DNA from 3 places in the Kineococcus esterisolvens genome. Region 2 is predicted to be linked to each of the others. Evidence: riboswitches for the same ligand, from Rfam matches in the RefSeq annotation. Region 2 holds a riboswitch; each other region holds the start of a gene.
The links. Region 2 has a riboswitch for S-adenosylmethionine ahead of ACRYR8_RS01180 (rhodanese-like domain-containing protein). Riboswitches for the same ligand answer to the same signal wherever they lie in the genome.
Positions count from the first base shown of each region.

Region 1 (9,629 bases), on a different contig from region 2:
TGGGGCTGCTGGTCCTGCACTCCGGGCACTTCTCGAAGATCTTCACCCGGCTGCTGGGGACGACGTGCTCACTGGCCTGGCGCAACGAGGGCGAGCGCGAGCTCGTCTGGAACGTCAAACCCTCGCACCCCATCGCCCGCGGCGTCCCCAGCCCCATCGTCATCGACCGGCAGGAGACGTACGGGGAGCTGTTCGACATCCCCGACCCCGACGACCTGCTGTTCATCAGCTCCTTCGCCGGCGGGGAGGTGTTCCGCTCGGGCGTGACGTTCACCCGCGGGCGCGGGCGCATCTTCTACTTCAGCCCCGGCGACCAGGAGTACCCCGTCTACCACCACCCGCACGTCCAGCAGGTCCTGGCCAACGGCGTGCGCTGGGCCGCGCCGGAGGACGGCGAGCGCCGCGTGCCCGAGGTCTCCCACCCCGCCCGGGAGTGGTTCACCGACGGGTCCTGACTCCCCCGCCGCACCGGGGTCCGAGCCGGGGTCCAGGCCGGGGTTCAGGCCAGTGTCACGGCGAGCCCGGCGGCCGCCGCGAGGGTGCTCGCCACGATCGTCGCGCCGGCGTGGGCGACGGCGGCCGCGGGGCGTCCCTGCCGCAGCAGGCCGAGCGTCTCGAAGCAGGCCGTGCTGAAGGTGGTGTAGCTGCCGCAGAACCCGGTGCCGAGCACCGTGCCCAGCGGGCCCGGTGCGCCGTGCGCGAGGACGAGGCCGGTGAGCAGGCCCAGCAGCAGGCTGCCGGTGACGTTGACGACCAGGATCGCCCGGGTGGGGCGGTGCGGCCAGCGGCGTTTGAGCGCCCCGTCCACGCCGTAGCGGGCCAGCGCCCCGGCGGCGGCCGCCACGGCGAGCGCGAGCAGCGTCACGCGCCCTCCCCCGGCCGCGGCACCAGCCGGGCGGCCAGCACCACGCCGAGCCCGCACAGCGCCACCCCGGTCACCACGGACACCAGCGGGTACGCCACCGCCAGGGCCGTCGACCCCTCTCGGGCGAGCAGGTCCGTCTCCACCGCGAGCGTGCTGCAGGTGGTGAAGCTGCCCAGCAGGCCCGTGCCCGCGCCCAGCCGCACCAGGTGCCGGCGGCCGGTGTCGGGGCCGCGCCGGGCCAGCGCCTCCAGCAGCAGGCCGAGGGCGAAGCAGCCGAGCAGGTTCACCACGGTGGTCCCGACCGGCCAGCCGCGCGCCGGGGTGGGCAGCGCGGACGTGAGGGCGTACCGGGCCAGCGCACCCAGGACGCCGCCGGCCGCGACCGCGCCGCGCGCGCCCCAGCGCGTCCGGGACGCTGAGGCGGGTGCCGGCGGGGTGCTCACGGTGGGGCAGGCTAGGGCACCGGTCGCAGCGGGGGGGAGGAGCCGGGTGGCCGGGGTCGACGTGGTGGGCGGGGCGCACGGCAGGATGCGTTGCGCCGGCCGGCCCGGCACCGCTGAGGAAACCGACGACGGAGGTCCCCGTGTTCGCCATCGCAGTCCGCTTCGACCTGCCCGACGAGGGGGCCGCTGCCGCGTTCGACGACCTCGTCGCCCGGACCGTCCCGGGGATCCTCGCCGAGGAACCGGGGACCCTCACCTACGTCCCGCACCGGGTCGAGGGCGAACCGCTGGCCCGGCTGTTCTACGAGGAGTACACCGACCGGGACGCGCACGCCGCGCACGAGGCGCGCCCGGCGACGGCGGAGTTCCTGCGACGGGTGCGTGAGCTCGTGACGTCGGTGCGCGCGGAGCTCCTGTCCCCCCTCCGCTGACGCCGCTCGCGACGGGCCCCCGCCGTCCCGCTCCGGGAGCGGCGACGGCCCGTCGCCCGGCGCGTCGGCCGGCCGGGACCGTCAGCCGGCCGGGACGGCGGCGCCCAGTTCGGCGCGCACCGCCACGGCCGCCGCGACGAGGTTCCGCAGCGCGGGGACCGTCTCGGCGTACCCGCGGGTCTTCAGCCCGCAGTCCGGGTTCACCCACACCTGCCGCGCGGGCAGCGACGCCACGGCCAGGCGCAGCAGCTCGGCGACCTCCTCGCTGCTGGGCACGCGCGGGGAGTGGATGTCGTAGACGCCCGGGCCGATGCCGCGGGCGAACCCGGCGCGGGCGACGTCCGGCAGGACCTCCATGCGCGAGCGGGCCGCCTCGATGCTCGTCACGTCGGCGTCGAGGCGGTCGATGGCGTCGATGACCTCGCCGAACTCCGAGTAGCACAGGTGGGTGTGGATCTGCGTGGCGTCCGCGGCGCCGGCGGTCGCCAGGCGGAACGCGGCCACCGACCAGTCCAGGTAGGCGGGCTGGTCCGCGCGGCGCAGCGGCAGCAGCTCGCGCAGCGCAGGCTCGTCCACCTGCACGACGCCGATGCCCGCGGCCTCCAGGTCGGCGACCTCGTCGCGCAGGGCGAGCGCCACCTGGCGGGCGGTGTCGGCCAGGGGCTGGTCGTCGCGCACGAACGACCAGGCCAGGATCGTCACCGGGCCGGTGAGCATCCCCTTGACCGGCTTGGCCGTGCGGGAAGCGGCGTGCGCGCTCCACGGGACGGTGATCGGCGCGGGCCGGGTCACGTCGCCCCACAGGATCGGCGGGCGCACGCACCGCGAACCGTACGACTGGACCCAGCCGTTGCGGGTCACCGCGAAGCCCTCGAGGTTCTCGGCGAAGTACTGCACCATGTCGTTGCGCTCGGGCTCGCCGTGCACGACGACGTCCAGACCCAGCTCCTCCTGGAGCGCCACCACGCGGTCGATCTCGGCACGCAGGAACTCCTCGTACTGCTCCTGGGTGAGCCGCCCCGCGGTGCGGGCAGCGCGCGCGGCGCGGATCTCCCCGGTCTGCGGGAACGAGCCGATGGTGGTGGTGGGCAGCTGCGGCAGGGCGAGCGCCTCGTCCTGCGCGGCACGCCGCACCGCGTAGTCGCTGCGGTGCAGCGCGTCCTCGTCCATGCCGTCGAGGCGTTCGCGCACCTCGGGGCGCACCACACCGGGGGCGGCGAGACGGTCGGCGCGCGCCGCCGAGCTGGCCGCGAAGGTGCCCGGGCCAGCGCCCGGGTGGTGCAGCGCCTCCCCCAGCAGCACGACCTCGGCGACCTTCTGGTCCGCGAACGCGAGCCAGCCGCGCAGCCGCTCGTCCAGGTCGGGCTCGTCGGTGACGTCGTGCGGGACGTGCAGCAGGGAGGTGGACGTTCCGGCGACGACCGTGCCCGCCAGCGGGACCAGCGCCTGCAGCTGCGCCAGGGCGGGCTCCAGGTCGGCGCGCCAGACGTTGTGGCCGTCGACGACCCCGGCGACGACGGTCTTGCCGTCCAGGCCGGGGACCGGCCCGGCGGGGGCGGACCCGCGCACCAGGTCCAGCGCGAGCCCGTCCACCGCCGTGGCGGCCAGCGTCCCCAGGTGCTCGCCCAGGTCGCCGTAGGGGGCGGCCACCAGCAGGCGCGGGCGCGCGGGTGCCGCCGACGGGGCGGTGAGCAGGGTGTCGTAGGCGGTGCGCACGAGGTCCGCGAGGTCGTCGACGCCCTCGGTGGCGGAGTCGCTGACGAGGGCGGGCTCGTCCAGCTGCACCCACGCGGCCCCGGCGGCGGCGTGGGCGGCCAGCAGCTCCGCGTACACCGGCAGCAGGTCGCCCAGGCGGTCGATCGGCGCGAACCCCTCGGGACTGCCGTCGGCGGGCTTGGCCAGCAGCAGGAACGTGACCGGGCCCACGAGGACGGGCCGGGTGAGGAAGCCGTCGGCCAGCGCCTCGGAGAACTCCCGCACGCCCCGGTCGTCGGCGAAGCGGAACTCCGTGTCCGGCCCGATCTCGGGGACGAGGTAGTGGTAGTTCGTGTCGAACCACTTCGTCATCTCCAGCGGTGCGTCCGCCCCGCGGCCGCGGGCGATCGTGGAGAGGCCGGCCAGGTCGACCCGCCCGTCGGCGCCCACGACGTCGGCGAAGCGCGGCGGCACCGCTCCCACGGCGATCGCCGCGTCCAGCACCTGGTCGTAGGCGGAGAACGCCGACGGGATGGAGGCGTCGTGGGCGTGCAGGCCCAGGTCGTTCAGGCGGCGCACGGTGCGCGCCCGCACCGCGGCCAGCGCGCGCTCGGTGGCGGTGACGTCGGCGCGCCCGGCCCACAGCGCCTCCAGCGCCTTCTTCGACTCCCGGCGCGGGCCGATGCGGGGGTAGCCGAGGACGGTGGCCGACCAGGCGGGCACGTCGGTGCCGGGAACTGCGGTGCGGGGTTCGGTGCTCATCGGGATCCTCCAGCCGCGAGGGCGGCGTCGTGGGGAACCGCGGATGCCTGCGGCCGTCCGGCCGAGCTCGGGACCGTCGGGGTCCCGGCGCCGAGGTGCACACCCTCGAGCAGGTCCAGCGCCGCGGGCGCTGCGTTGAACGTGTAGAGGTGCAGGCCGGGGGCGCCGGCGTGCAGCAGGTCGCGAGCCAGCGCCCGCCCGAAGCGGGTGCCGGCGCGCTCGCGCGCGGTGTCCCCGTGCTCAGCGGCCGACTCCAGCAGCGCCAGCAGCTCCCGGGGCGGGGCGACCCCCGTGAGCTGCTGCAGCCGCAGCAACCGCGCCGGGTCGGTGGTGGGGATGATCCCCGGCAGCAGCGGCAGGGTGATGCCCGCGGCGCGGGCCCGGCCGGTGAAGTCGGCGTACTCGCGGGCGGAGTAGCAGACCTGGGTGATGGCGAAGGAGGCTCCCGCGTCCTGCTTGGCGCGCAGCGCCTGCAGGTCGCCGGCGCGCCGCGAGGAGGGGAAGGCGGCCACCGCGACGCTCAGCGGGAGGACGGCGGCGCCGGCCCGGACGCGGTGGTGCCGGTCGGCGACGTGCACCAGCTCCACCAGGTCGCAGGCGCGCCGCACGGCGTCGTCGGGGACCGGCTCGGTGATCCGCCCGGAGGGCGGGTCCCCGCGCACGGCGAGCACGTCGCGCACACCCGCGGCGAAGAACTCCTCGGCCAGGTCCACGACCTGCCGGCGGGTGGCCCCGACGCAGGTCAGGTGCGCCACGGCCACCGCCCGGGTCTCCCGGCGCAGGTGGCGCAGCAGCTCGCAGCCGGCGTCGCGGGTGCCGCCACCCGCGCCGTGGGTGACCGAGAAGAAGTCCGGGCCCGTGGCGGCCAGGCGGGAGACGGTGCCGTGCAGGGCGTCACGGGCCGCCGGTGAGCGCGGCGGGAACAACTCGAAGCTCAGGGTCGGCCGCCCGGCGGCGCCGGCGACCAGTGCGCCGACGGTCACCGGCGCGCGCGGTGCTCGGCGGGGCGGGAGGTGGGGCGGTGGGTGGACATCGTCGACTCCATCGACCTGGCGGAAGCACCCGCTCCCGGGGACCGGGGGGTTGCTGCGGCGTCGTCGAGCCAGGACTCTCGGCCGCTCTGGATGGGGTGGCGGTGCTGGTGGTGCCGTGGTGCTGGTGGTGCCGGTGTTCGCCTGGTGCCGGGGCGCTCAGTGCCCCTCGCCCTGCGGCGGCAGCGCGCTGACCACCGGGTGGTCAGCGGCGATCAGGCCCATCTTCGCCGCACCACCGGGCGAGCCGACGGTGTCGAAGAACTCCACGTTGGCCGCGGTGAACGCCGACCACTGCTCGGGCACGTCGTCCTCGTAGTAGATCGCCTCCACCGGGCACACCGGCTCGCACGCCCCGCAGTCGACGCACTCGTCGGGGTGGATGTACAGCGAACGCTCGCCCTCGTAGATGCAGTCGACAGGGCACTCCTCGATGCAGGCCTTGTCCTTCACGTCCACGCAGGGCTGGGCGATGACGTACGTCACTGCGCGCCGCTCCTCTCGCTCTCGGGGGTGGGGCTGGTGATGCGCCGACGGTGGCGGCGCACCGAGTGGGCGACGCCGACGGCGCCGGCGGTCAGGACGAGCGCGTACACGACCCAGCGGACCGCGTCGGGGGCGGCGACGGCGTCGCTGCGCAGCAGCGTCCGGGCGTTGGTGAGCACGATGACGGCGCCGACGGCGGCACCCAGCACCTGCGGCGGTGCGTGCCGCACCAGCCAGGCCGCGATCGGCGCGGCGATCAGCCCACCGGCCAACAGCGCCAGGACCCACGTCCAGGCGATGCCCTGCGAACCGAGGCCCACGAGGAACCCCGCGCTGGCGGCGACGGCGACCAGGAACTCGCTGGTGTCCACCGAGCCGATCACCTTGCGGGGTTCCAGCCGGCCGGAGGCGAGCAGTGCCGGGGTGCCCACCGGCCCCCAGCCGCCGCCCCCGGTCGCGTCGACGAAGCCGGCCACCAGCCCCAGCGGGGCGAGGAACCGGCGTCGCAGCGGCCGGTGCAGGGAACGCTCGTCGAAGCGGGCGACGGCCGATCGCAGCAGCACGTAGACGCCCAGCAGCAGCAGCAGGGTGCTGATCACCGGGGCGGCCACCTCCATCGGCAGCGACGACAGGACCGTCGCGCCCGCGAACGCGCCCACCGCCCCGGGGACGCCGACGCGCACCACGACGCGCCAGTCGACGTTGCCGAAGCGCCAGTGCGCCGCACCGGAGGCCAGGGTCGTGCCGATCTCGGCCAGGTGCACCGTCGCGGACGCGGCCGCGGGACTGGCGCCGACGACGAGCAGCAGCGTCGTGGAGGTGACCCCGTAGGCCATGCCGAGGGATCCGTCGACCAGCTGGGCCAGCAGGCCGACGACAGCGAGCAGGGCGAACTTGTGCACGAGCGGTCCATCCGTCGTCCGTGGACCCGAGGGTCCGCGCTTGCCGGACGCCGAGCGGCGAACGGCCAGGTCCTCACCCGGAGCACCCCGCCGCGAAAGGAGGGTTGCCGACCAGCGAGCCGGGGCTTCGCGCTGGCACTCGTGACCGCTGCTGACGGTAGAGGACCCTCGACCGCCGGTCAACACCCCGGTGGTGCGCGCGGCGCGCGGGCCGGCGGACGTGTTGGAGTTCCCGCGCTCGTGCCCTAACGTGGTCACGTGGTCCAGCCCTCTGCCGTGCGCCTGATCTCGCGCCGGTACGTCGACCTCATGCGGCTGCAGAGCGCCTACGCCTGCCGCTCCGGTCGCTCGCTGCAGCCCACCAGCTGAGGGTCTCCTCACGAGGAGCACCCGTCTCCCCCGTGAGGTTCCATGACACCCGAAGCCAGTCCCACCGCCACCCCGCAGACCGTCCCGCCGCCACCCCGCCGTGCACCGCGAGCCCCCCGCCCCGGCGGGAACGGGCAGTGGCGCGTGGACGGCACGGCACCGCTGAACCACAACGAGGAGTTCAAGGCGGCCGACAGCGGGCTGAACGTCCGCGAGCGCATCGAGCAGGTGTACGCGAGGGAGGGTTTCTCCTCCATCGCCTCAGACGACCTCAACGGCCGGTTCCGCTGGTGGGGCCTGTACACGCAGCGGCGCCCCGGCATCGACGGCGGGCGCACCGCGCAGTTGTCCGCCCAGGAGCTGTCCGACGAGTTCTTCATGCTGCGCGTGCGGATCGACGGGGGTTCCCTGACGACCGAGCAGCTGCGGGTGGTGGGCGAGATCTCCACGCTGTTCGCGCGGGACACCGCCGACATCACCGACCGGCAGAACGTCCAGCTGCACTGGGTCCGCGTCGAGGACGTCCCGGAGATCTGGCGGCGGCTGGAGGCGGTGGGGCTGCAGACCACCGAGGCGTGCGGCGACACCCCCCGCGTGGTGCTGGGCAGCCCGGTCGCCGGCATCGCCCGCGACGAGGTCATCGACCCCACCCCCGTCATCACCGAGATCGTGGACCGGTTCATCGGCGACCCGGAACTGGCGAACCTGCCCCGCAAGTTCAAGACCGCCGTGACCGGCCACCCCAGCCAGGACGTCGTCCACGAGATCAACGACATCTCCCTCGTGGGGGTGGTCCACCCCGAGCTCGGCGCCGGCTACGACCTGTGGGTCGGCGGCGGCCTGTCCACCAGCGCGCACCTCGCCCAGCGCCTGGGGGCCTTCGTCGCCCCGGACGAGGCGGCGGAGGTGTGGCACGGCGTCGTCAGCATCTTCCGCGACTACGGCTACCGCCGGCTGCGCAACAAGGCCCGCCTCAAGTACCTGGTGGCCGACTGGGGGCCGGAGCGCTTCCGCCGGGTGCTGGAGGAGGAGTACCTGCACCGGGCGCTGCCGGACGGCCCGCCGCCGCCGGCCCCCGCCGGGCGCGGCGACCACGTCGGCGTCCACGAGCAGAAGGACGGGCGACGCTACGTGGGGCTCTCCCCCACCGTGGGCCGGGTCAGCGGCACCCTGCTGAGCCGGCTGGCCGACGTCGCCGAGGCGGCGGGCTCCCGGCGCGTGCGCCTCACCCCGCACCAGAAGGTGGTCGTGCTCGACGTCGACCCCGCGCACGTGGACGAGCTCGTCGCCCGCGCCGGGGAGCTGGGGCTGCCCGCCGCCCCCTCGCCCTTCCGCCGCACCACCATCGCCTGCACCGGCATCGAGTTCTGCAAGCTCGCCATCGTCGAGACCAAGGACACCGCGGCGCGCACGATCGAGGAGCTGGAGCGCCGGCTGGCCGGCGTGGACGTCGACACCCCGATCACGCTGCACGTCAACGGGTGCCCGAACTCCTGCGCCCGCATCCAGACCGCCGACATCGGCCTGAAGGGGCAGCTCGTGCAGGACGAGCACGGCGAGCAGGTGGCCGGTTTCCAGGTGCACCTGGGCGGCGGGCTCGCCTCCGCCGACCGCGCCGAGCCCGGCCTCGGGCGCACCGTGCGCGGTCTGAAGGTGACCGCCACCGGCCTGCCCGACTACGTCGAGCGCGTCGTGCGGCGCTACCTCGACACCCGTGAGCCGCGCGAGACGTTCGCGGCCTGGGCCCACCGCAGCGACGAGGAGGCTCTGCGATGAGCGAGAACACGACGACCGCGGTCCCCGCGCCCCGTGTCCGGCGCGGGCGCGACGAGCTGCGCGACCTGGCCGAGCGCGGCGCCGCCGAACTGGCCGGCGCGGACGCCGGTGAGGTCGCCGCCTGGGCCGCCGCCACCTTCCCCGGGACCCTGGCGGTGGCGTGCAGCATGGCCGACGCCGTCCTGCCCCACCTCGTCGCGCAGCACGCGCCCGGCGTCGACGTCCTCTTCCTGGACACCGGCTACCACTTCGCCGAGACCCGCGGCACGCGCGACGAGGTGGAGTTCGCGCTGCCGGTGCGCGTCGTGGACGTCCTGCCCCGCCAGACCGTCGCCGAGCAGGACGCCGAGTTCGGGCCCCGGCTGCACGAGCGCGACCCCGGCACGTGCTGCCGGCTGCGCAAGGTGGAACCCCTCGCCGCCGCCCTGGCCGGGTACGAGGCGTGGGTGACGGGCGTGCGCCGCGAGGAGGCGCCTACCCGGGCCGGCACGCCCCTGGTCCAGTTCGACGAGCGGCACGGGCTGGTGAAGCTCAACCCGCTGGCGGCCTGGACGTTCGACGAGCTCGTCGACTACGCCACCGACCACGCCGTCCCGGTCAACCCGCTGCTGACCAGCGGCTACCCCTCCATCGGGTGCAAGCCGTGCACCCGCGCGGTCGCACCGGGCGAGGACCCCCGCTCCGGGCGCTGGGCGGGCACCGGCAAGACCGAGTGCGGGATCCACCTGTGAGCGCCCCGACGACGACCGCCGTGCCGGCGGCGCGCACTGGTGGCGGCGGTTCCGGCCCCGGCCTGGTCGACGACCTGCGGGCGCTGGAGGCCGAGGCGGTGCACATCATCCGCGAGGTGGCCGCCGAGTTCGAGAACC
Region 1 is NZ_JBJLRI010000001.1:97,983-107,611, forward strand. It holds gene ACRYR8_RS00440 (ThuA domain-containing protein) at 1-455, shown strand, start outside; gene ACRYR8_RS00445 (fluoride efflux transporter FluC) at 500-865, opposite strand; gene ACRYR8_RS00450 (fluoride efflux transporter FluC) at 862-1,308, opposite strand; gene ACRYR8_RS00455 (putative quinol monooxygenase) at 1,449-1,739, shown strand; gene metE (5-methyltetrahydropteroyltriglutamate--homocysteine S-methyltransferase) at 1,821-4,196, opposite strand; gene ACRYR8_RS00465 (methylenetetrahydrofolate reductase) at 4,193-5,179, opposite strand; SAM riboswitch class I at 5,235-5,327, opposite strand; gene fdxA (ferredoxin) at 5,387-5,713, opposite strand; gene ACRYR8_RS00475 (sulfite exporter TauE/SafE family protein) at 5,710-6,615, opposite strand; SAM riboswitch class IV at 6,647-6,762, opposite strand; gene ACRYR8_RS00480 (nitrite/sulfite reductase) at 7,027-8,760, shown strand; gene ACRYR8_RS00485 (phosphoadenylyl-sulfate reductase) at 8,757-9,491, shown strand; gene cysD (sulfate adenylyltransferase subunit CysD) at 9,512-9,629, shown strand, end outside.
Region 1: another riboswitch for S-adenosylmethionine. It lies ahead of ACRYR8_RS00475 (sulfite exporter TauE/SafE family protein); the one in region 2 lies ahead of ACRYR8_RS01180 (rhodanese-like domain-containing protein).

Region 2 (9,629 bases):
TCTGAGGTGGCACGGGAGGCTGTGGCGGTGACGCCCCCCGAAGGGGTGTCAACCCCGTACCGCTGATCCCCCCTCGCGGCGCACGGGGAACTCCTAGCGTGGTCCTCGGGACGGTGGTGCCGTGCCGCCGCCCCGACGACGAAGGGGAGACCGATGAAGCGCTTCCTGACCACCCTCGCCGCGGGCGCCGCAGCCGCGGCGGCGGTGGTGGTGGGCACAACCACCGGGGCGGCCGCCCAGCACCCCGGGCCCAACGGCCCGATCGCGTCCATCTCGGACGGCACCGACTTCCGCGCCCCGTGCCTGAACGGGTACCCGTACGACCACGACGACGACTGGACGCCCTTCGACCAGATGCCGGAAGGGGGCGGTGCGTTCTCCGCCTCGGGGCGCTACTACGCCTTCAGCGGCTGGAACCCGGAGATGGGCACCAACCTGTACGTCGTCGACACCGTCAACTGCTACCCGCCGCGGGCGATCGGCGCTGCGGCCGGGGACCTGGCCTGGTCCCCGGACGGCAAGCAGCTGGCGATCTCGCGCGGTGGCGACGTCTACGTGGTCAGCCCGCAGACCGGCGCGACGATCCGCCGGCTGACGAACACCCCCTCCACGCTGGAGTCCGGGCTGTCCTGGCACCCCGGCGGTGGACGGATCGCCTACGGCGTCGTCGAGGACGGCCGGAGCGTCGTGCGCACCGTCGCCGCCACGGGGGGCTCCTCGAAGGTCCTCGTGCGTGACGCCACGGATCCGGACTACCACCCGGGCGGCAAGCGCATCGCCTACGTCCGCACGGCCGACAGCCGCATCGCCACCGCCGACGCCGTCACCGGCGGCGGTGTGAGCGTCACGCCCATCACCGCCGGCGGGAACATGACCTACTCCCCCGACGGCACGCGCTTCGCCTTCCGCAGCGCCGTCACCGGGGACGACTGCGTCGTGGTCACCACGAGCGGTCGGGTCGTCGAGCGGTACGGCTACTCGGGGTGCTGGACGTTCGCCTGGGGTCGCAAGCCCTGACGGGCGGGCCCCGTTCCGGCGTGCCGCCGACGAGCGCGCCACCGGCACCGTCGCGTGGTCCCCCGCGAGCGGACACGGGGGGCTCCTGGCCGCAGCAGGGGGCGTGCACGTTCCGCGGCAGGCCCGGGGGCGCCACCACCTGCACGGGCGCAGCGCCGGCCGTGCCCGGGCCCGGACCTGGGCCTGGGCCCGGACCGCCGTTCCCGCTCCGGACCGGTCCGCCCGCAGCGGCCTCGCGCCTGCTCCGACGATCAAGGGAGAACCGTCGAACGCACCCTCCTCGCCACCCTCGGCGCGGCGCTCGCCGTCGCTCTGACGTCCACGCCGGCGGCGGCTCAGCTACCGGGGCCGAACGGCCCGAAGGTCTACGTCGGCCAGGGCCCGAACTCGTCGCGCCCCGCCTGTCGGGGGCACCGGCCGACGGGCAGTGGACCGCCTTCCACATCGCGCCGTGGCCCGGGAGCACGTCGTTCTCGCCGAGCGGCCGCTACCTCGCCATCAGCGGGCACAACGACAAGGCCTGCGAGAAGCTGTTCATCGTGGACGTGGTCGACTGCCACCGCCTCGCCCGATCGGCGCCCCGGCCAGCAGCACGTCCTGGTCACCCGACGGCGAGCAGCTGGCCGTCTCCCGCGACGGGGACGTGGAGATCACCAGTCCCCAGACGGGTGCTCTCGTGCGGAACGTCGCGAACACACCCGACGCCTGGGACTACTCACCCAGCCGGGACCCCGGGGGCGGCAGGATCGCATCCGGCAGCACCGACGGTGTTCGCACCCTCGCGGTCACCGGTGGCGCCTCGACACTCCCCGCCCGATACCGGAGCCACCCCGTGTACCGGCCGGACGGCGGGCGGATCGCGTACGGCGGGGGTCCCCGCATCGAGACCGTCGACGCCGACACCGGCAGGAACCGCGAGGTGATGCCCCTGACCGCCAGCGGGGGTTCACGTACTCGCCGGACGGGAAGTACCTGTTCCTCACCAGCATCAGCACCGGCGAGCGCGTGGTCGCCACGACGAGCGGGCGCATCACCGAGCGCCTCGGCACGTGGTCGTGCAGCGGGACCACGTGGGGGCGCAGACCCTGAGCGCCTCAGGGATCACGTCCGACGGTGAGCACCGGTGCGCCCGCACGGGCCGAACCCCTGCCCCCTCAAGGCCTCCCCCCGGGCCGAAGCCGTCGCACGCGCGGAGGGCGCTGCGCCCCAGCAGCACCGGCGGCGACCGGTCGCAGGTCCGCGAGGTGGGGCGGGTGGGGCTCGAACCCACGACCGAGGAATTATGAGTTCCCTGCTCTGACCGGCTGAGCTACCGCCCCGTGCGGGTCGTCCCCGCACGGGGAGACTACCCGGTGCGGCCGCGCGCCCCTCAGCCGAACAGGCGCTCGCTCGCGATCCGCGCCCCTTCGCTCAGCGCGGCGAGCTTGGCGACGGCGATCTGCGGGTGGATCCGGCCGCCGAGGCCGCAGTCGGTGGAGGCGATGACGTTCTCCGGGCCGACGACGGAGGCGAACCGCTCGATGCGGTCAGCGACGAGCTCGGGGTGCTCCACCACGTTCGTGGCGTGGCCGACGACGCCGGGCACGATCTTCTTGCCGGCCGGGAGTCCCAGGTCCTTCCACACCTTCCACTCGTGCTCGTGGCGGACGTTGGCCGCCTCGAACGAGTAGGAACCGGCGTTGATCTCCAGCATGAGGTCGGCGATGTGCCGGAACTCGATGTCGGTGGTGTGCGGGCCGTGCCAGCTGCCCCAGCACAGGTGGAAGCGGACCTGCTCGGCCGGCAGGTCGCGGATGGCGTGGTTGAGGGCCTCGACGCGGACCTTCGTGAACGCGCGGTAGTCCTCCACGCCGGGCTCGGGGTTGATCTGGTCCCAGTTCTCCGCGATGGAGGGGTCGTCGATCTGCAGCACCAGGCCGGCGTCGACGACGGCGCGGTACTCCTCGCGCATCACCTCCGCCCAGGCCCAGATGTGCTCCTCGTCGGTGGCGTAGTACCGGTTGGAGATGCGTGCGCCGCTGCCGGGCGACAGGGAGGTGATGAACCCCTGGCTGCGCTCGAGCCCGGCCGCGTCCAGGCCGGCGACGAGGTTGGCGACGTCGGAGGCGATGGCCTCCTGGCCCACGTAGCGCAGCGGGCCGGTGGTGGCGGGGAAGGCCGTGGCGGTCTTGCCCGTCGAGATCCCCGACGTGGGGTCGGTGTAGGCCTCGTGGAACAGCTGCCAGTCGCGGCGGTCCGGGAAGCTGGTCAGCTGCACCCTCCCCGGCTCGGAACGCACGGTGGGCTGGCTGAAGATGTCCTCGCCCGTCACCTCCAGGCCGGCCACCCGCTGGAAGGAGTAGGACCACCAGGCGCCGTAGTCCACCGTGCTCGTCATGGCCTTGCCGTACTCGCCGTCACCGACGAGCGTGATGCCGAGGTCGCGCTGGCGGCGCACGAGGTCGACGACGGCGTCGGTGAGCAGCGCCTCGAACTCGGGGGTGCGCTGGAGGGTCAGGCCGTCCTCGGCGAGCTCGCGGGCGTCGTTGGCGGCGATGAGCTCGGGGGTGCGCGGGAGGCTGCCTGCGTGGCTGACCTCGATGCGGCGGGGCGTGCTGGTCACGGGTGCTCCGTTCGTGGGGTCGGTCGTCAGCCGCGCAGTGCGCGGTCGAGGTCGTCGAGCAGGTCCTCGGGGTCCTCCAGGCCCACCGACAGCCGCAGCACGCCGTCGGACAGGCCGATGGCGGCGCGACCCTGCTCGCCGAGGCGGCGGTGCGTCGTGGTGGCGGGGTGGGTCGCGAGGGACTTCGCGTCACCGAGGTTGTTGGAGATGTCGATGGTGCGCAGCGCGTCGAGCACCTCGAAGGCGCGTTCCTTGCCCCGCCCGGCGGGGGCGTCGAGCTCGAACGTGACGACGGTGCCGCCCAGTTCCATCTGGCGCTTCGCGAGGTCGAACTGCGGGTGCGAGGGCAGCAGCGGGTAGCGCACCCAGCGCACGCCGGGGCCGACCTCGAGGTGCTCGGCGATGCGCAGCGCGGTGGCAGCGGAGTGCCGCACCCGCAGGCCGAGGGTCTCCAGGCCCTTGGCGAGCGTCCACGCGTTGAACGGGCTCAGGGTGGGCCCGGTGTGCCGGGTCAGCTCCTGGAGGCGGCCCCCGACGAACTCCGCGGTGCCCAGGACGGCGCCGCCCATCACGCGCCCCTGGCCGTCGATGTGCTTGGTCGCGGAGTACACGACGACGTCGGCGCCGAACTGCAGCGGCCGCTGGCCCACCGGGCTGGCGAAGGCGTTGTCCACCACCACGACCGCGCCGGCCGCGTGGGCGAGATCCGCGACCGCCTCGATGTCCACGAGGGTCTGCATGGGGTTCGCCGGGGTCTCGAAGAACACCGCCTGCGCGGGCGTGGCCAGGGCCCGCTCCCACTGCGCGAGGTCCTCGCCGTCGACGAACTCCGTCGTCACGCCCCAGCGGGGCAGGATCTCGTCGAGGATGACGTAGCAGGAGCCGAACAGGCTGCGGGCGGCCACGACCCGGTCGCCGGCACCCAGCAACGCCCCCAGGGCGTAGAACACCGCGGACATGCCGCTGGCCAGTCCGTAGCACGCCTCGGCGCCCTCCAGCAGCCGCAGCCGCTCGGTGAACACCGAGACCGTGGGGTTCCCGTAGCGGGAGTAGACGTAGCGGTCGACCTCACCGGTGAACGCGGCCTCGGCGGCAGCGGCGGAGTCGTAGACGTACCCGGACGTCAGGTACATCGCCTCGGAGGTCTCCTCGAAACCCGAGCGGGCCAGGCCGCCGCGCACGGCGGTGGTGTCGGGGCGCCAGGGGCGCGGTCGCTGCTCGTTCACGACTGCCTCCACGGCAGGCCCTGCGCGCGCCAGCCGGCGCCGCCGCGGTGCCCGTGCTCGTCCAGGTCTCCCTCGAAGCCGTCGAGGACGTTGTAGCTGGGGCCGATGCCGGCGGCCGTGGCGGCCTCGGCGGCGGCGACGGACCGCTTGCCCGAGCGGCACAGGAACACCACCGGGCCGCGGTGGCCCGGCTCGACGCCCGCGCGCGCCAGCTCCGCGAGGAACCTCGCACCGGGCGCGTCCTGCTCCACCGGCAACCACGAGGCGAAGATCGGCGACCTGCCCAGCTCGGCGGTGTCGGGCACCCCGACGTACGTCCACTCCGCCTCGGTGCGGACGTCCACGAGGACGGCGTCGCCGTCGTCGCGCAGCAGCTCGAACGCCTCACGCGCCGTGAGGTCGCCGGAGTAGGTCAACAGAACCCTCCCATCGGTCCCGGCATGAGCACCCTCCCGAGGGGGGTTGCTGCGGCGTCGTCGAGCCAGGTCTCTCGGCCGCTCTGGATGGTCCGATCAGCGTAGGGCATCGGCGGAGGTGCGCGGGCCCCCTCGCCGGTGCGCCGCACCGGGCCCCACCGGTCCGCACCGGGCGGCTGCGGCCGCCCGGCCGTCTCAGGGACCGGGCAGCTCCTGCCCGGGGCAGCCGGCGAGGACGTCGGCCATCGCCTCGCCCTCGGCGGGCGTCACCCACAGCCCCCACGCGCTCTTGACGGCGACCTGCCGGGCGACGTACTCGCACTCCCCCACCGGCGGCAGCCACTCGGAGGCGTCGTCGTCGCCCTTGGACTGGTTCAGCGCCCCGTCCACGGCCAGCAGTTCCAGGGGGTCGTTGGCGAAGCGGACGCGCTCGTCGTCGCTGAGCTCCTGCGCGCCGGTGCGCCAGGCGGCGGCGAGCGCGACGACGTGATCGATCTGCACGTCGTCGCTGGTGCCCCGCCCGCGGCGGAAGGCGATCTCGTCCCCGGAGTAGGGGTCCTCCAGCGTGCCGGACAGCACCGTGCAGCCGTCCTCGCCCAGGCGGACCCCGGTCAGGTCCCGCTGCAGGACGTCGTCGCGGGTGCGGCAGCCGTCGGCGTCCACGTCCACCCAGCCGTCGCCGAACAGCTCGCGCTCGTAACCGGTGGAGGGGGCGGCGGCACGCACCTCGAGCGCGGCCAGCGCCTCGGCCGCGTCGCCGGTCGCGGCGCCGGTCCCGGTGGGCGCGCCGCCGGCGAGCGCGCGCCACAGCGCGACGGCCAGCACGACCAGCAGCAGCGGCACGAGGATCGCCGCGGGGGCGCTGGAGCGCCGAGCGGGCACGGCCACCTCCTCCACGGGTCCCCGTGGAGCCGGGGACGACGAAGGGGGCGTGCGTGCGCACGCCCCCTCGAGGAGCTCCCGCAGTTGGACTCGAACCAACAACCTGCCGGTTAACAGCCGGCTGCTCTGCCAATTGAGCTATGCGGGACCACCGCCGGGTGAACCCCCGGCGACAGCACGTCAACCGTACCAGCCCCTCCCGGGTGCCCGCGTCACGGGCCGGGCCCCGTCAGGACCCCTGCGCGCGCTCCTGCCAGGCCCGCCGGGCGGCCTCCAGGCGGAACAGCTCCGAGGAGGCCGCCAGGTACTCCTGCGCCTGCGCCGAGGGGTCCAGCCGCTGCAGGAGCCGCCGCGCGTCGGCGACCGCGCGGGTGGCCGCTTGACCGGCCAGCGCCGCCACCAGCGAGCGGCCCCAGCGCTCCAGCTCCTCCTCGTCGCTGACGGGCAGCTCCGTCACGGCCAGCTCCTGCACCAGCGCCGCGACGGGGCCGTCGGCGTACTCCAGCACCGCCGCCACCCACGCCGGCCCCTGCGGCGCCTCCAGCGGACCGCCCGCGGCGGTGACCGCGTCGTGCACGGCGCGGTGCACGGGTGCGGTGAAGGCGTCGGCGGGCAGTTCGGCGAAGTCCTCGGCGACCACCCACGGCGCCTGCAGCGCGCACGACAGCACCCGCCGCTCCAGCTGCTCGACGACGTCGTCGACCCGCTGGGCCGGCGGGGCGGGGCGGGCGGCGGCCTGCTCGCCGGTCCCGCTGCGGCGGGACGTCCCGCCGTGCCCGTCGCGGCCGCCGTGCCCGTCCCCGGCGTGCCGGCGCACCCGGTCCAGCACGAAGCGCTCGTCGAGGAAGCCCGTCCAGCGGTCCAGGTTGACCGCGTAGCGCTGCCGCAGACCGCGGTCGCGGATCGTCGCGACGATCGGGGCGGCCGCGTCCAGCGCGGCCAGGCGGCCGGCCTCGCTGTCGAGGTCGTAGCGGGAGATCGTCGAGCGGATCGCGAACTCGAACAGCGGCACCCGCCCGGCCACCAGGGCCGCGACGGCCGCGTCACCCGAGGACAGCCGCAGGTCGCACGGGTCCTGCCCCGACGGCTCGACGGCCACGTACGTCTGCGCCGCGAAGCGCTCCTCCAGCTCGAAGGCGCGCAGCGCCGCCTTCTGCCCCGCCGCGTCGCCGTCGAAGGTGAAGACGACCTCCGCGGAGCCGGCGGCGTCCCCGAGCATGCGCTGCACCATGCGGGCGTGCTCCTCGCCGAAGGCGGTGCCGCAGGTGGCGATCGCGGTGGTCACCCCCGCCAGGTGGCACGCCATGACGTCGGTGTAGCCCTCCACGACGACGACCTGCTTGGTGCGGGCGATGTCGCGCTTGGCCAGGTCCAGGCCGTACAGGGCCTGCGACTTCTTGTAGACCGGCGTCTCCGGGGAGTTGAGGTACTTGGCCTCGATGCGGTCGTCGTCGAACAGGCGCCGGGCGCCGAAGGCGACGGTGTGCCCGCTGACGTCGCGGATCGGCCACACCAGGCGGCCGCGGAAGCGGTCGTACAGGCCCCGGCTGCCCTGCCCCGCCAGGCCCGAGGTGGTCAGCTCCTCCTCGGTGAAGCCCTTCGCCCGCAGCCGGCGCAGCAGCGCCTCACCGCCGGGGGGCGCGAAGCCGACGCCGAAGCGGGCCGCCGCCTCGCGGCTGAAGCCGCGCTCGGCCAGGAAGCGGCGGGCCGTCTCGGCGGGCCCGGGCTGCTCGAGCTGCTCGGCGTAGAAGGCCTCCGCCAGCTTGTGCGCCTCCAGCAGCCGCTGGCGCTGCCCCGCTCCCCCGGCGCCGGCCGGGCGGCGGCCCGGGCGGCCGGAGTCGTCGACGTAGCGCAGCTGCACGCCGACGCGCTCGGCGAGGCGCTCCACGGCCTCGGTGAACGTGGTGCCGTCGATGCGCCGGACGAACTCGATGACGTCGCCGCCCTCGCCGCAGCCGAAGCAGTGCCAGCGGCCGACGGCCGGGCGGACGGTGAAGCTGGGGGTGCGCTCCTCGTGGAAGGGGCACAGGCCCTTGAAGGAGCCCACCCCGCCGGGGCGCAGCGTCACCTGCTCGGCGACCACCTCGTCGATGCGGACGCGCTCCTTGACCGCGCGCAGGTCGTCGGGGTCGATCAGGCCTGCCACGCGGCGAGTCTAGGCGCGGACCCGGACACGGCCGGCCCGCGGGCGCGGGTGGCAGGATCGGCCCCGTGAGCAGCGACCATCGACCGGACCGGGACCAGGACGGGCAGCGGGAGGGGCGGGCGCCCGCCGGCGGCAGCGACCGGGCGTGGGGCTTCCGCACCCGCGCCGTGCACGCCGGCGCGGTGCCGGAGCCGACGACGGGCGCGCGGGCCGTGCCGATCTTCCAGACGACCAGCTTCGTGTTCGAGGACGCCGCCGACGCGGCCAACCTCTTCGCGCTGCAGAAGTACGGCAACATCTACAGCCGCATCTCGAACCCGACGGTGGCGGCGCTGGAGGAGCGCATGGCCTCCCTGGAGGGCGGCCTGGGTGCGCTGGCGTGCAGCTCGGGGCAGTCCGCGGAGTTCCTCACCTTCGCGGCCCTGGCCGGCGCCGGCGATCGGATCGTCGCCTCGAACAACCTCTACGGCGGCACCGTCACCCAGCTGGACGTGACGCTGCGCCGCTTCGGGGTGGACACCGTGTTCGTCGAGCCGGAAGCCGACGCGGTGCGTGCCGCGATCACCGAGAACACGCGGTGCGTGTTCACCGAGCTGGTCGCCAACCCCTCCACGGTGGTCGCCGACATCAGGGCCCTGGCCGACGTCGCGCACGAGGCGGGCGTCCCGCTGGTCGTCGACGCCACCACCGCGACGCCCTACCTGTGCCGGCCGATCGAGCACGGCGCGGACATCGTCATCCACTCCGCCACGAAGTTCCTCGGGGGGCACGGCACCACGCTGGGCGGCGTCGTGGTCGACGCCGGCACCTTCCCGTGGGACAACGGCCGGTTCCCCTCGATGACCGAGCCGGTGGCCAGCTACGGCGGACTGTCGTGGTGGGGGAACTTCGCCGAGTACGGGTTCCTCACCAAGCTGCGCAGCGAGCAGCTGCGCGACGTCGGCGCCACCCTGTCGCCGCACTCGGCGTTCCTGCTGCTGATGGGCGTGGAGACGCTGCCGCAGCGCATGCGCGAGCACGTCGCCAACGCCCGCCGCGTGGCGCAGTGGCTCGAGGCCGACGAGCGCGTCAGCTGGGTGCGCTACTCCGGGCTGCCCTCCCACCGCCACTTCGAGCGCGCGCAGCACTACCTGCCGGAGGGCCCCGGCGCGGTGTTCTCGTTCGGGGTCGTGGGCGGTCGCGCAGCCGGCGAGCGGTTCATCGACAACTGCCAGCTGTGCTCGCACCTGGCCAACATCGGCGACGCGCGCACCCTCGTGCTGCACCCGGCCTCCACCACCCACCAGCAGCTGTCGGCCGCGCAGCTGGAGGCGGCGGGCGTGCCGGAGGACCTCATCCGC
Region 2 is NZ_JBJLRI010000002.1:25,261-34,889, forward strand. It holds gene ACRYR8_RS01160 (TolB family protein) at 154-1,017, shown strand; tRNA gene ACRYR8_RS01165 (tRNA-Ile) at 2,263-2,336, opposite strand; gene ACRYR8_RS01170 (cobalamin-independent methionine synthase II family protein) at 2,387-3,619, opposite strand; gene ACRYR8_RS01175 (O-succinylhomoserine sulfhydrylase) at 3,646-4,845, opposite strand; gene ACRYR8_RS01180 (rhodanese-like domain-containing protein) at 4,842-5,261, opposite strand; SAM riboswitch class I at 5,269-5,355, opposite strand; gene ACRYR8_RS01185 (HNH endonuclease family protein) at 5,457-6,143, opposite strand; tRNA gene ACRYR8_RS01190 (tRNA-Asn) at 6,219-6,291, opposite strand; gene dnaG (DNA primase) at 6,373-8,289, opposite strand; gene ACRYR8_RS01200 (O-acetylhomoserine aminocarboxypropyltransferase/cysteine synthase family protein) at 8,457-9,629, shown strand, end outside.

Region 3 (9,629 bases), on a different contig from region 2:
CGTTCAACGGCGAGGGCATCGCCTACGCGATGCAGTCCGCCCGGCTGGCGGCCGAGGTCGTCGACGGGGCGCTGGCCGCACCGCACGCGCGCGGCCGCGAGCGCGCGCTGCACGGCTATCCCGCCGCGGTTCGCGCCCAGCTGGGTGGGTACTACACGCTGGGGCGCGTGTTCGTCTCCCTCATCGGCCACCCGGAGGTCATGCGCGTCGCCACGCGTCACGGCCTGCCGCGGCCCGGGCTCATGAAGCTGGTGGTCAAGCTGCTGGCGAACCTCGCCGACCCCACCTCCGAGGACGTCGCCGACCGCGTCGTCGTGGCGCTGCAGCGGCTGGCCCCCGCCGCGTGAGGGGCCGGCCGTGAGGAGCGAGGCGTGAGGAGCGACGTGACCAGTACCAGGACGAGCACGGGCCTGCCCACCAGCGACACCGGCCTCGAGTCCGCCCTGCGCGAGCGGCTGGAGGTCGTCGAGGAGCGCCTGCGCGACGCCGTGGGCAACACCGACCCGCTGGCCGACGCCGCCTCCCGCCACCTGGTGGAGGCCGGCGGCAAGCGGGTGCGGCCGATGCTGACGCTGCTGGGCGCCCACCTCGGCGACCCCTCCCGCCCGGAGGTCGTGGACGCCGCGGTGGTGGTGGAGCTGACCCACCTGGCCTCGCTGTACCACGACGACGTCATGGACTCCGCGCCCACGCGGCGCGGGGCGCCGGCCGCGCAGCACGTGTGGGGCAACAACGTGGCGATCCTCACCGGCGACCTGCTGTTCGCGCGCGCCTCCAACCTCGTCGCCGGCCTCGGGCCGGAGGCGGTGCGGGTGCAGGCGCAGACGTTCGAGCGGCTGTGCCTGGGGCAGCTGCACGAGACGGTGGGCCCGCGCCCGGGCGAGGACCCGGTGGCGCACCACCTGGACGTGCTCAGCGACAAGACGGCCTCGCTGATCGCCACCGCGGGCCGCTTCGGGGCGCAGTTCGGCGGTGCGCCGCCGGGGGTGGTGCGTGCGATGGTCCGCTACGGCGAGGACGTGGGCGTCGCCTTCCAGCTGGCCGACGACGTCCTGGACCTGACCAGCGACGTGGGCGACTCCGGCAAGCGCCCGGGCACCGACCTGCGCGAGGGCGTGCCCACGCTGCCGGTGCTGCTGGCGCGCCGGGCCGCCGCCGAGGGCGACGCGGACGCGGTGCGCCTGGTGGCGCTGCTGGACTCCGGGCGCCTCGGCGACGACGACGTGCTCGCCGAGGCGGTGGAGGTGCTGCGCGCCCACCCGGTGACGGGGGCCGCGCGGGCCACGGCCCGCGAGTGGGCGGCGCGGGCCGCGGCCCACCTGGCCGACGTGCCGGACGGTGCCGCGCGCCGGGCGCTGCAGACGTACGCGGGCACGGTCGCCGACCGCGTCGGCTGAGCGGGCGCCCGCGGGCGCTGCCCGTCGTCAGCGACGGGGACGCCCCCACCGGCGCGCCGCGGGCACCGGCCGGCGGCGCTGGGCGCGCACGGCGTCGGCGGTGAGCAGCGCCAGCGCCGTCCACACCAGGGCGAACCCCGCCCACCGCGAGGCGGGCATGGTCTCGCCGAGCACCAGCGCGGCGAGGAACTGCAGCACGGGGGTGGAGTACTGCAGGAGCCCGATCGTGGTCAGCGGCACCCGCCCGGCGGCCAGCGCGAACAGCAGCAGCGGGGCCAGCGTGGCGGGCCCGGACAGCACGGTGAGCACCGCGTGGTCGGTGCCGCCGGCGGTGAACGTCGAGCGGCCCGTCGTCCCGATCCAGGTCAGGGCGGCGAGGGCGGGCAGCACCAGCACGCCCGTCTCCACGGTCAGCCCCGTCAGGGGGTCCACCCCCGCGCCGGAGCGGGCCAGGCGGTTCTTCAGCAGCCCGTAGGTGCCGAAGGAGACCGCCAGCGCCAGCGCCATCCACGGCAGCCGCCCCAGGTCGGCGGTGATGACCACGACCGCGGCGGTGCCCACGCCGACCGCGACCCACTGCGTGCGCCGCAGCCGCTCGCGCAGCACCAGCACGCCCAGCAGCACCGTCACCAGCGGGTTGACGAAGTAGCCCAGGGACGCCTCCAGCACGTGCCCGGTGGTCACGGCCAGCCCGTACACGCCCCAGTTCACGGCGATGGCCACGGCGGCCACGGCCAGCAGCCGCAGCTGGGCCGGGGTGCGCAGCACCCGCAGCACCGCCGGCCAGCGGCGCAGCGCCGTCAGCAGCAGCACCGACAGGGCCAGCGACCACACCACCCGCTGGGCGAGCAGCTCCAGCGCCCCGGTGGGCAGCAGGGCGTGGAAGTAGAACGGGAACAGCCCCCACAGCACGTAGGCGCCGGCGCCCGCGAGGACGCCGCTGCGGGCGCTGCGCGCGTCGGCGGCGGTGGTGGCGGGAGCGGTGGGCGGGGGTGCGGAGGGCGGTGCCACACGGGCATGCTGCCGTCCGGCGCGCCACCCGCGTGCCGTTAGGCTTGCCTACGCAGTTCGACAGACGACGTCGAGACGAAGGACACCAGATCCCGTGAGCACCCAGCGTCCGCTGCGCGTGGCCGTCGTCGGAGCCGGACCGGCGGGCATCTACGCCTCGGACATCCTCTCCAAGGCAGACCTGTCGGCGACGGGCTTCGACGGCGTGAGCATCGACCTGATCGAGCGCCTCCCCGCGCCCTTCGGCCTCGTGCGCTACGGCGTGGCCCCCGACCACCCGCGCATCAAGCAGATCGTCGTCGCGCTGGAGAAGGTCCTGGGCCGCGGCGACATCCGCCTGCTCACGAACGTGACCTTCGGCACGGACGTCACGCTGGAGGAGATGCAGCGCCACTACGACGCGGTGGTGTTCTCCACCGGTGCCATCGAGGACGCCCCGCTGAGGGTCCCGGGCGTGGACCTGCCGGAGAGCTACGGCGCCGCCGACTTCGTCTCCTGGTACGACGGGCACCCGGACTACCCGCGCGAGTGGCCCCTGGAGGCCCCCAGCGTCGCCGTCCTGGGTGCCGGCAACGTCGCGCTCGACGTGGCGCGCATGCTCGCCAAGCACGCGGACGACCTGCTGCCCACCGAGATCCCGGACAACGTCTACCAGGGCCTGAAGGCCTCGAAGGTCACCGACGTGCACGTCTTCGCCCGCCGCGGCCCGGCGCAGGCGAAGTTCTCCCCGCTGGAGCTGCGCGAGCTGGGCCACGTGCCCGACGTCGACGTCCTGGTCGACCCGGAGGACTTCGAGTTCGACGAGGGCTCGATGGCCGCCATCGACAAGTCGAACCAGACCAAGCAGGTCGTGAAGACCCTCACGGACTGGACGCTGAAGGAGGGCGACGGCACCGCCTCCCGGCGCATCCACCTGCACTTCCTGCACGCCCCCGTGGAGATCGTCGGCACCGACGGCCACGTCAGCGCGCTGCGCACCGAGCGCACCCGGCTGACGGGCGACGGCACGGTCGAGGGCACCGGCGACGTGCGCACCTGGGACGTGCAGGCCGTCTACCGCGCGGTGGGCTACTTCGGTTCCCCGCTGCCGGGCGTGCCGTTCGACGAGCTCAAGGGCGTCATCTCCAACCACGAGGGCCGCGTGCTGAGTCCCGAGGGCGAGCACCTGCCCGGCGTCTACTGCACCGGCTGGATCAAGCGCGGCCCCGTCGGCCTCATCGGGCACACCAAGTCCGACGCCTCCGAGACGGTCCGCCACCTCGTCTCCGACGCGGCGTCCTTCACGCCCGCTCCCGAGGCGGACCCGCAGGCCGTGCTGGACCTGCTGACCGGCAAGGGCGTGGACGTGCTGACGTGGAACGACTGGGAGCTCCTGGACGCCTACGAGCGGGCGCTGGGTGCGCCGCACGGGCGCGAGCGCGTCAAGGTCGTCTCCCGCGAGGACATGATCCGGTACTCGCGCGAGGTGCTCGCCGAGGCCGCCGCCCGGGAGGCCTGAGTGCGCGTCGTCGTCTGCGTCAAGCACGTCCCCGACGTCCAGTCGGCCCGCTCCTTCCGCGAGGACGGGCTGCTGGCCCGAGGCGGCGAGGACGACACCCTCAACGAGCTCGACGAGGACGCCCTGGAGGCCGCGCTGCGCCTCGTCGAGGCGCAGCCGGTCGCCGAGGGGGAGCAGCCCCACGAGGTGACCGTCCTGACCGCCGGTCCCGCGGCGGCCGTGGAGGCGCTGCGCCGCGGGCTGGCGATGGGCGCCACCGGTGCGGTGCACGTGCGCGACGACGCGATCGCCGGCTCGGACGCGATCGCCACCGCCCGGGTCCTGGCGGCGGCCGTGCGGCACCTGCACGCCGAGCGGCCCGTCGACGTGGTCGTGGCCGGCATGGCGGGCCTGGACGGGCTCACCTCGCTGGTGCCCGCGGCCCTGGCCGCGCTGCTGGACTGGCCGCAGCTCACCCTCGCCGACGAGATCACCGTCGAGGGCGGCACCGTGCGGGTGCGCCGGGAGACCTCCACCGACGTCGAGGTGCTCAGCGCCCCCGCGCCGGCGGTGCTGTCGGTGACCGACCAGGCGTTCCGCGCCCGCTTCCCCGACTTCAGGGGCATCCTCGCCGCGCGCAAGAAGCCGGTCGCGGTGCTCTCGCTGGCCGACCTCGGCGTCGACCCCGCCACCGTCGGGCTCGACGGCTCCGCCACGCGCGTCCTGGAGGCCGCACCGCGCCCCGAGCGCGGCGACCGCGTGCTGGTGACCGGCGGCGCCGAGACGGTGCCGGCCCTCGTGGACTACCTGGTGCGGAAGGGTTTCGCGTGAACCTCCTCGTCCTGCTCGACCACGGCGACGGGCGGCTGCGCCCCACCGCCCTGGAGCTGCTGACCCTGGCCCGCGACGTGCCGGGCGCGCGGGTGCACGCCGTGTGGGTCGGCGCGGCCCCGGGCGAGGAGGCGCGCGCCGCCGTCGCCGCGCACGGTGCCGCCGTGCTGCACCACGTCCTCGTCGAGGGTGCCGACGACCGCCTCACCGCCTCCGTCGTGGACGCCCTCGAGGCCGTGCGCGCCGAGGTGGACGCCCCGCTGCTGCTGGTCGCGTCCACCTTCGAGGGCAAGGAGGTCGCCGCCCGCCTGGCCGGGCGCACCGGCGCGGGCGTCGTCACCGGCGCCGGTGCCCTCGAGCTCGGCGCCGACGGCCGCTTCGTCGCCGGCAAGACCGTCCTGGCCGGCACCTGGACCACCCGCTGCGCCGTCACCGCCCCCTTCGGGGTCGTGGCGCTGGCCCCGAACGCCGTGCAGGCCGCCCCGGTGGACGGCGCCGGTGCCCTGGACGTCGTGGAGCACCGCGTGGCCGCCTCCGCCGCGGCCCGCGCGGTCACCGTCCACTCCCGCGAGCCCCGGCCCACCTCCGACCGCCCGGCGCTGGCCGAGGCGGAGGTCGTCGTCGTCGGCGGTCGCGGCGTGGAGGGCGACTTCTCGCTCGTGGAGGAGCTCGCCGACGTCCTCGGCGGCGCCGTGGGCGCCACCCGCGTGGCCACCGACGAGGGCTGGATCGGGCACGAGGCCCAGGTCGGGCAGACCGGCGTCACCATCAGCCCGCGCCTGTACGTCGGCGCGGGCGTCTCCGGCGCGGTGCACCACCGCGGCGGGATGGCCGCCTCGGTGACCGTCGTGGCCGTCAACAGCGACCCCGACGCGCCGATCTTCGAGTTCGCCGACTACGGGATCGTCGGCGACCTCACCGAGGTCCTGCCCGCGCTGAGCGACGAGATCCGCCGCCGCCGCTCCTGAACCGCGCTGGTTTGCGCGCGGGCGTCGTCGTGCCCTAGGTTTCCGGACGACCATCCAGAGCGGCCGAGAGACCTGGCTCGACGACGCCGCAGCAACCACCCCTCGGGGAAGGTGCTTCCGCCAGGACCGATGGGAGTCCCGGTGAGCTCTGCCCGTGTCCTCGTGCCCTCGAACGTCGACGAGCGCGTCCTGCGCCGTCGCGCTGCGCTCGGCAGCTTCGTCGGCACCACGATCGAGTGGTACGACTACTACCTCTACGGCACGGCGGCCGCCCTGGTGTTCGCCCCGCTGTTCTTCCCGCAGGTCGACGGCGCCGTGGGCGTCATCGCCGCCTTCGCCACCTACGCGGTGGGTTTCGTGGCGCGGCCGCTGGGCGGTGCGGTCGCCGGGCACCTCGGGGACCGTCTGGGGCGCAAGAAGGTCCTGGTCGCCTCCCTGCTGCTGATGGGCGCCTCGACGGCCCTCATCGGCCTGCTGCCCACGTACGCCTCGATCGGCGTCGCGGCACCCGTGCTCCTCGTGACCGCCCGCCTGCTGCAGGGGTTCTCCGCCGGCGGCGAGTGGGGCGGCGCGGTGCTGCTGGCGGTCGAGCACGCCCCGCCGGGACGCCGCGGCCTGTTCGGGGCCGTGCCGCAGATGGGGTCGGCGGCCGGGATGGTGCTGGCGAGCGGGGGTTTCTGGCTGACCCGGACCCTCACCACGCCCGAGCAGTTCCTGTCCTGGGGCTGGCGGGTGCCGTTCCTGGCCAGCGCCGTGCTCGTCGTCGTCGGCCTGGTCATCCGCCTGAAGGTGGCCGACTCGCCGGTGTTCGCCGAGTTGCGGCGCGAGGGCGCCGTCGCCCGCCGCCCGGTCGTCGACGTGCTGCGCGAGGACGCCCGGGGCGTGCTGCTGACCACCGGGATGCGGCTGGGCCAGAACGGCGGGTACGTCCTGTACACGGTGTTCGCCCTGAACTACCTCACCGAGCAGGTCCGCGACGACGGCGGGGACGTCGGCCTGCTCGCCGTGCTCGTCGCCTCGGTGCTGAGCCTGGCCGCCACTCCGCTGTGGGGACTGGCCTCCGACCGGTTCGGCCGCCGCCCGGTGTACCTGTTCGGCGCGGTGCTCACCGCGGTCTTCACGGTGCCGGCGTTCTGGCTGCTGGACACCGGCTCGACGTTGCTGATCGTCGGCGCCGTCGTCGTCGCCGTCAACCTCGGCCACGACAGCATGTACGGCTCGCAGGGCGCGTTCTTCGCCGAGCAGTTCCCCGCCCGCACCCGCTACAGCGGCGCCTCGCTGGGTTACTCCATCGGCGCGGTCCTCGGTGGTGGGCTGACCCCGCTGATCGCCGCGTCGCTGCTGGCCCTGGGCGGCGGCTCGCCCTGGCTGGTCGCCGGGTACCTCAGCCTGCTGGCGGTGCTGACCGCCCTCTCGGCCGCCGCGTCCCCGGAGACCGCCCACCGCCCCCTGGACGCCACCGTCCCGACCCCGGAGAACTCCACCCCGTGAGCACCGCACCGCTGCGCTTGAACGCCTTCGCCATGGCCTGCGTCGGCCACCAGGCCGCCGGGTTGTGGGCGCGTCCGGAGGACCGCAGCGCCGAGTACCGCACCCTCCGGTACTGGACCGACCTGGCGCAGCTGCTGGAGCGCGGGGGTTTCGACGCGCTGTTCCTGGCCGACGTCCTGGGCGTGTACGACGTGCACGGCGGCTCGCGCGACGCGGCGGTGCGCGCCGCCGCGCAGGTCCCCGTCAACGACCCCCTCATGGCGGTCTCGGCGATGGCGGCGGTCACCGGGCAGCTGGGTTTCGGGCTCACCGTCACCACGACGTACGAGCAGCCCTACGCCCTGGCCCGCCGGCTGACGACCCTTGACCACCTCACGGGTGGCCGGGTCGCGTGGAACGTCGTGACCGGCTACCTGGACTCCGCCGCCCGGAACCTCGGCTTCGACCGGCAGGTCCCGCACGACGAGCGCTACGACGTCGCCGAGGAGTACCTGGAGGTCTGCTACAAGCTCTGGGAGGGCTCCTGGGAGGACGGCGCGGTCGTGCGCGACGCCGAGCGCGGCGTGTACGCCGACCCGGCGAAGGTCCACGACATCGGCCACCACGGCCGCTGGTTCGACGTCCCCGGGGCGTTCCTGTGCGAGCCGTCCCCGCAGCGCACCCCGGTGGTCTTCCAGGCGGGGTCGTCCCCGCGGGGGCAGGAGTTCGCCGCCCGGCACGCCGAGTGCGTGTTCGTCATCGGCCCCACGGCCGCGCACGTTCGCCGCAGCGTGGACTCGCTGCGCGAGCGCATCGAGCGCGCCGGTCGCGACCCGCGCTCGGTGAGCGTGTACGCGGGCCTGACCGCCGTGGTGCGCCCCTCCGACGCGGAGGCCGCAGCGCTGCTGGCCGACTACCGCGAGCACGCCAGCCGTGAGGCGGCGCTGGCGCTGTTCGGCGGCTGGACCGGTGTGGACCTCGCCGGCGCGGCGCCGGGGGAGCCGCTGCAGCACGTCACCACCGACGCGAACCGCTCCGCGCTGTCCGCGTTCACCAGCGACCCCGACCGCACCTGGACGGTGCAGGACCTGGCGGAGTTCGTGGCGGTCGGCGGCCGCGGGCCCGTCCTGGCCGGTTCCCCGGTCACGGTGGCCGATGCCCTGGAGGAGTTCGCCGACGAGTCCGGCGTCGACGGCTTCAACCTCATGTACGCCACGATGCCAGGCACGTTCGCCGACGTCGTGGACCACCTGGTGCCCGAGCTGCGCCGCCGCGGGCGCGCCGCCCCGCCGTCCGCGCCGGGGACCACGCTGCGCGAGCGGCTGGGCTCGGGGGACGGCCCGCGCCTGGCCGCCGCGCACCCCGGCGCCGCGCACCGGCGCTCCGCCTGACCCCTCCCGCACGGCACCCGGACGCAGCAGCGGTGCCGGGCGGGGCGGAACGTCCGCCCCGCCCGGTGCGTTCACCCCCTGCCGGACGTGGACTGGGGAGGACGAGAGCGCCGCATGCACCGTCACTACAACGGCCTGAAGACCGCGGTCCTCTTCGGGGCGATCTGGGCGGTCCTGCTCCTCATCGGGGGGCTGCTGGCGTCCGCGTTCCGCTCACCCGGCCTCGTGCTGGTCTTCGCCCTGGTCGGGGTGGGCACCACCGCCTACGGCTACTGGAACTCCGACCGGATCGCGATCCGCGCGATGCGTGCCCGCCCCGTGTCGGAGGCCGAGCAGCCGGGCATGTACCGGATCGTGCGGGAGCTGTCCACGCGGGCCCACCAGCCGATGCCGCGGTTGTACGTCTCGCCGACGATGGCGCCGAACGCCTTCGCCACCGGCCGGAGCCCCGCGCACGCCGCGGTCTGCTGCACCGAGGGGATCCTGCAGCTGCTGGACGAGCGGGAGCTGCGGGGGGTGCTGGGGCACGAGCTGATGCACGTGCACAACCGGGACATCCTGACCTCCTCGGTCGCCGGCGCGCTGGCCGGCGTCATCACCTCCATTGCCCAGTTCGCCCAGTTCGGTGCCTTCTTCGGTGCCGCGGGCGGGCGCGACGGCGAGGGTCGGGGCAACCCGCTGGCGGTGCTGCTGCTGTCGCTGGTGGCGCCGCTGGCCGCGAGCGTCATCCAGCTGGCCATCTCGCGCACCCGCGAGTACGACGCCGACGAGGACGGCGCCAAGCTCACCGGTGACCCCCTGGCGCTGGCGTCGGCGCTGCGCAAGCTGGAGCTGGGCACGCGGGAGCTGCCGCTGCCGCCCGAGCGTGAACTCGTCAACACCAGCCACATGATGATCGCCAACCCGTTCCGGGGTCAGGGCTTCAGCCGCCTGTTCTCCACCCACCCGCCGATGGCCGAGCGCATCGCGCGCCTGGAGGCGCTGGCCGGCTACCGCCGCTGAACCCGGCGGCCCACCGGGCTCAGCCCAGGACGTCCTCCACCCAGCCGCGCACCAGCTGCCAGGACCCGCCGTCCGGGTCGAC
Region 3 is NZ_JBJLRI010000003.1:14,314-23,942, reverse strand. It holds gene ACRYR8_RS01905 (geranylgeranyl reductase family protein) at 1-347, shown strand, start outside; gene ACRYR8_RS01900 (polyprenyl synthetase family protein) at 372-1,397, shown strand; gene rarD (EamA family transporter RarD) at 1,425-2,408, opposite strand; gene ACRYR8_RS01890 (FAD-dependent oxidoreductase) at 2,503-3,906, shown strand; gene ACRYR8_RS01885 (electron transfer flavoprotein subunit beta/FixA family protein) at 3,907-4,716, shown strand; gene ACRYR8_RS01880 (electron transfer flavoprotein subunit alpha/FixB family protein) at 4,713-5,684, shown strand; SAM riboswitch class I at 5,732-5,820, shown strand; gene ACRYR8_RS01875 (MFS transporter) at 5,826-7,175, shown strand; gene ACRYR8_RS01870 (LLM class flavin-dependent oxidoreductase) at 7,172-8,545, shown strand; gene htpX (zinc metalloprotease HtpX) at 8,660-9,547, shown strand; gene ACRYR8_RS01860 (alpha/beta hydrolase family protein) at 9,567-9,629, opposite strand, start outside.
Region 3: another riboswitch for S-adenosylmethionine. It lies ahead of ACRYR8_RS01875 (MFS transporter); the one in region 2 lies ahead of ACRYR8_RS01180 (rhodanese-like domain-containing protein).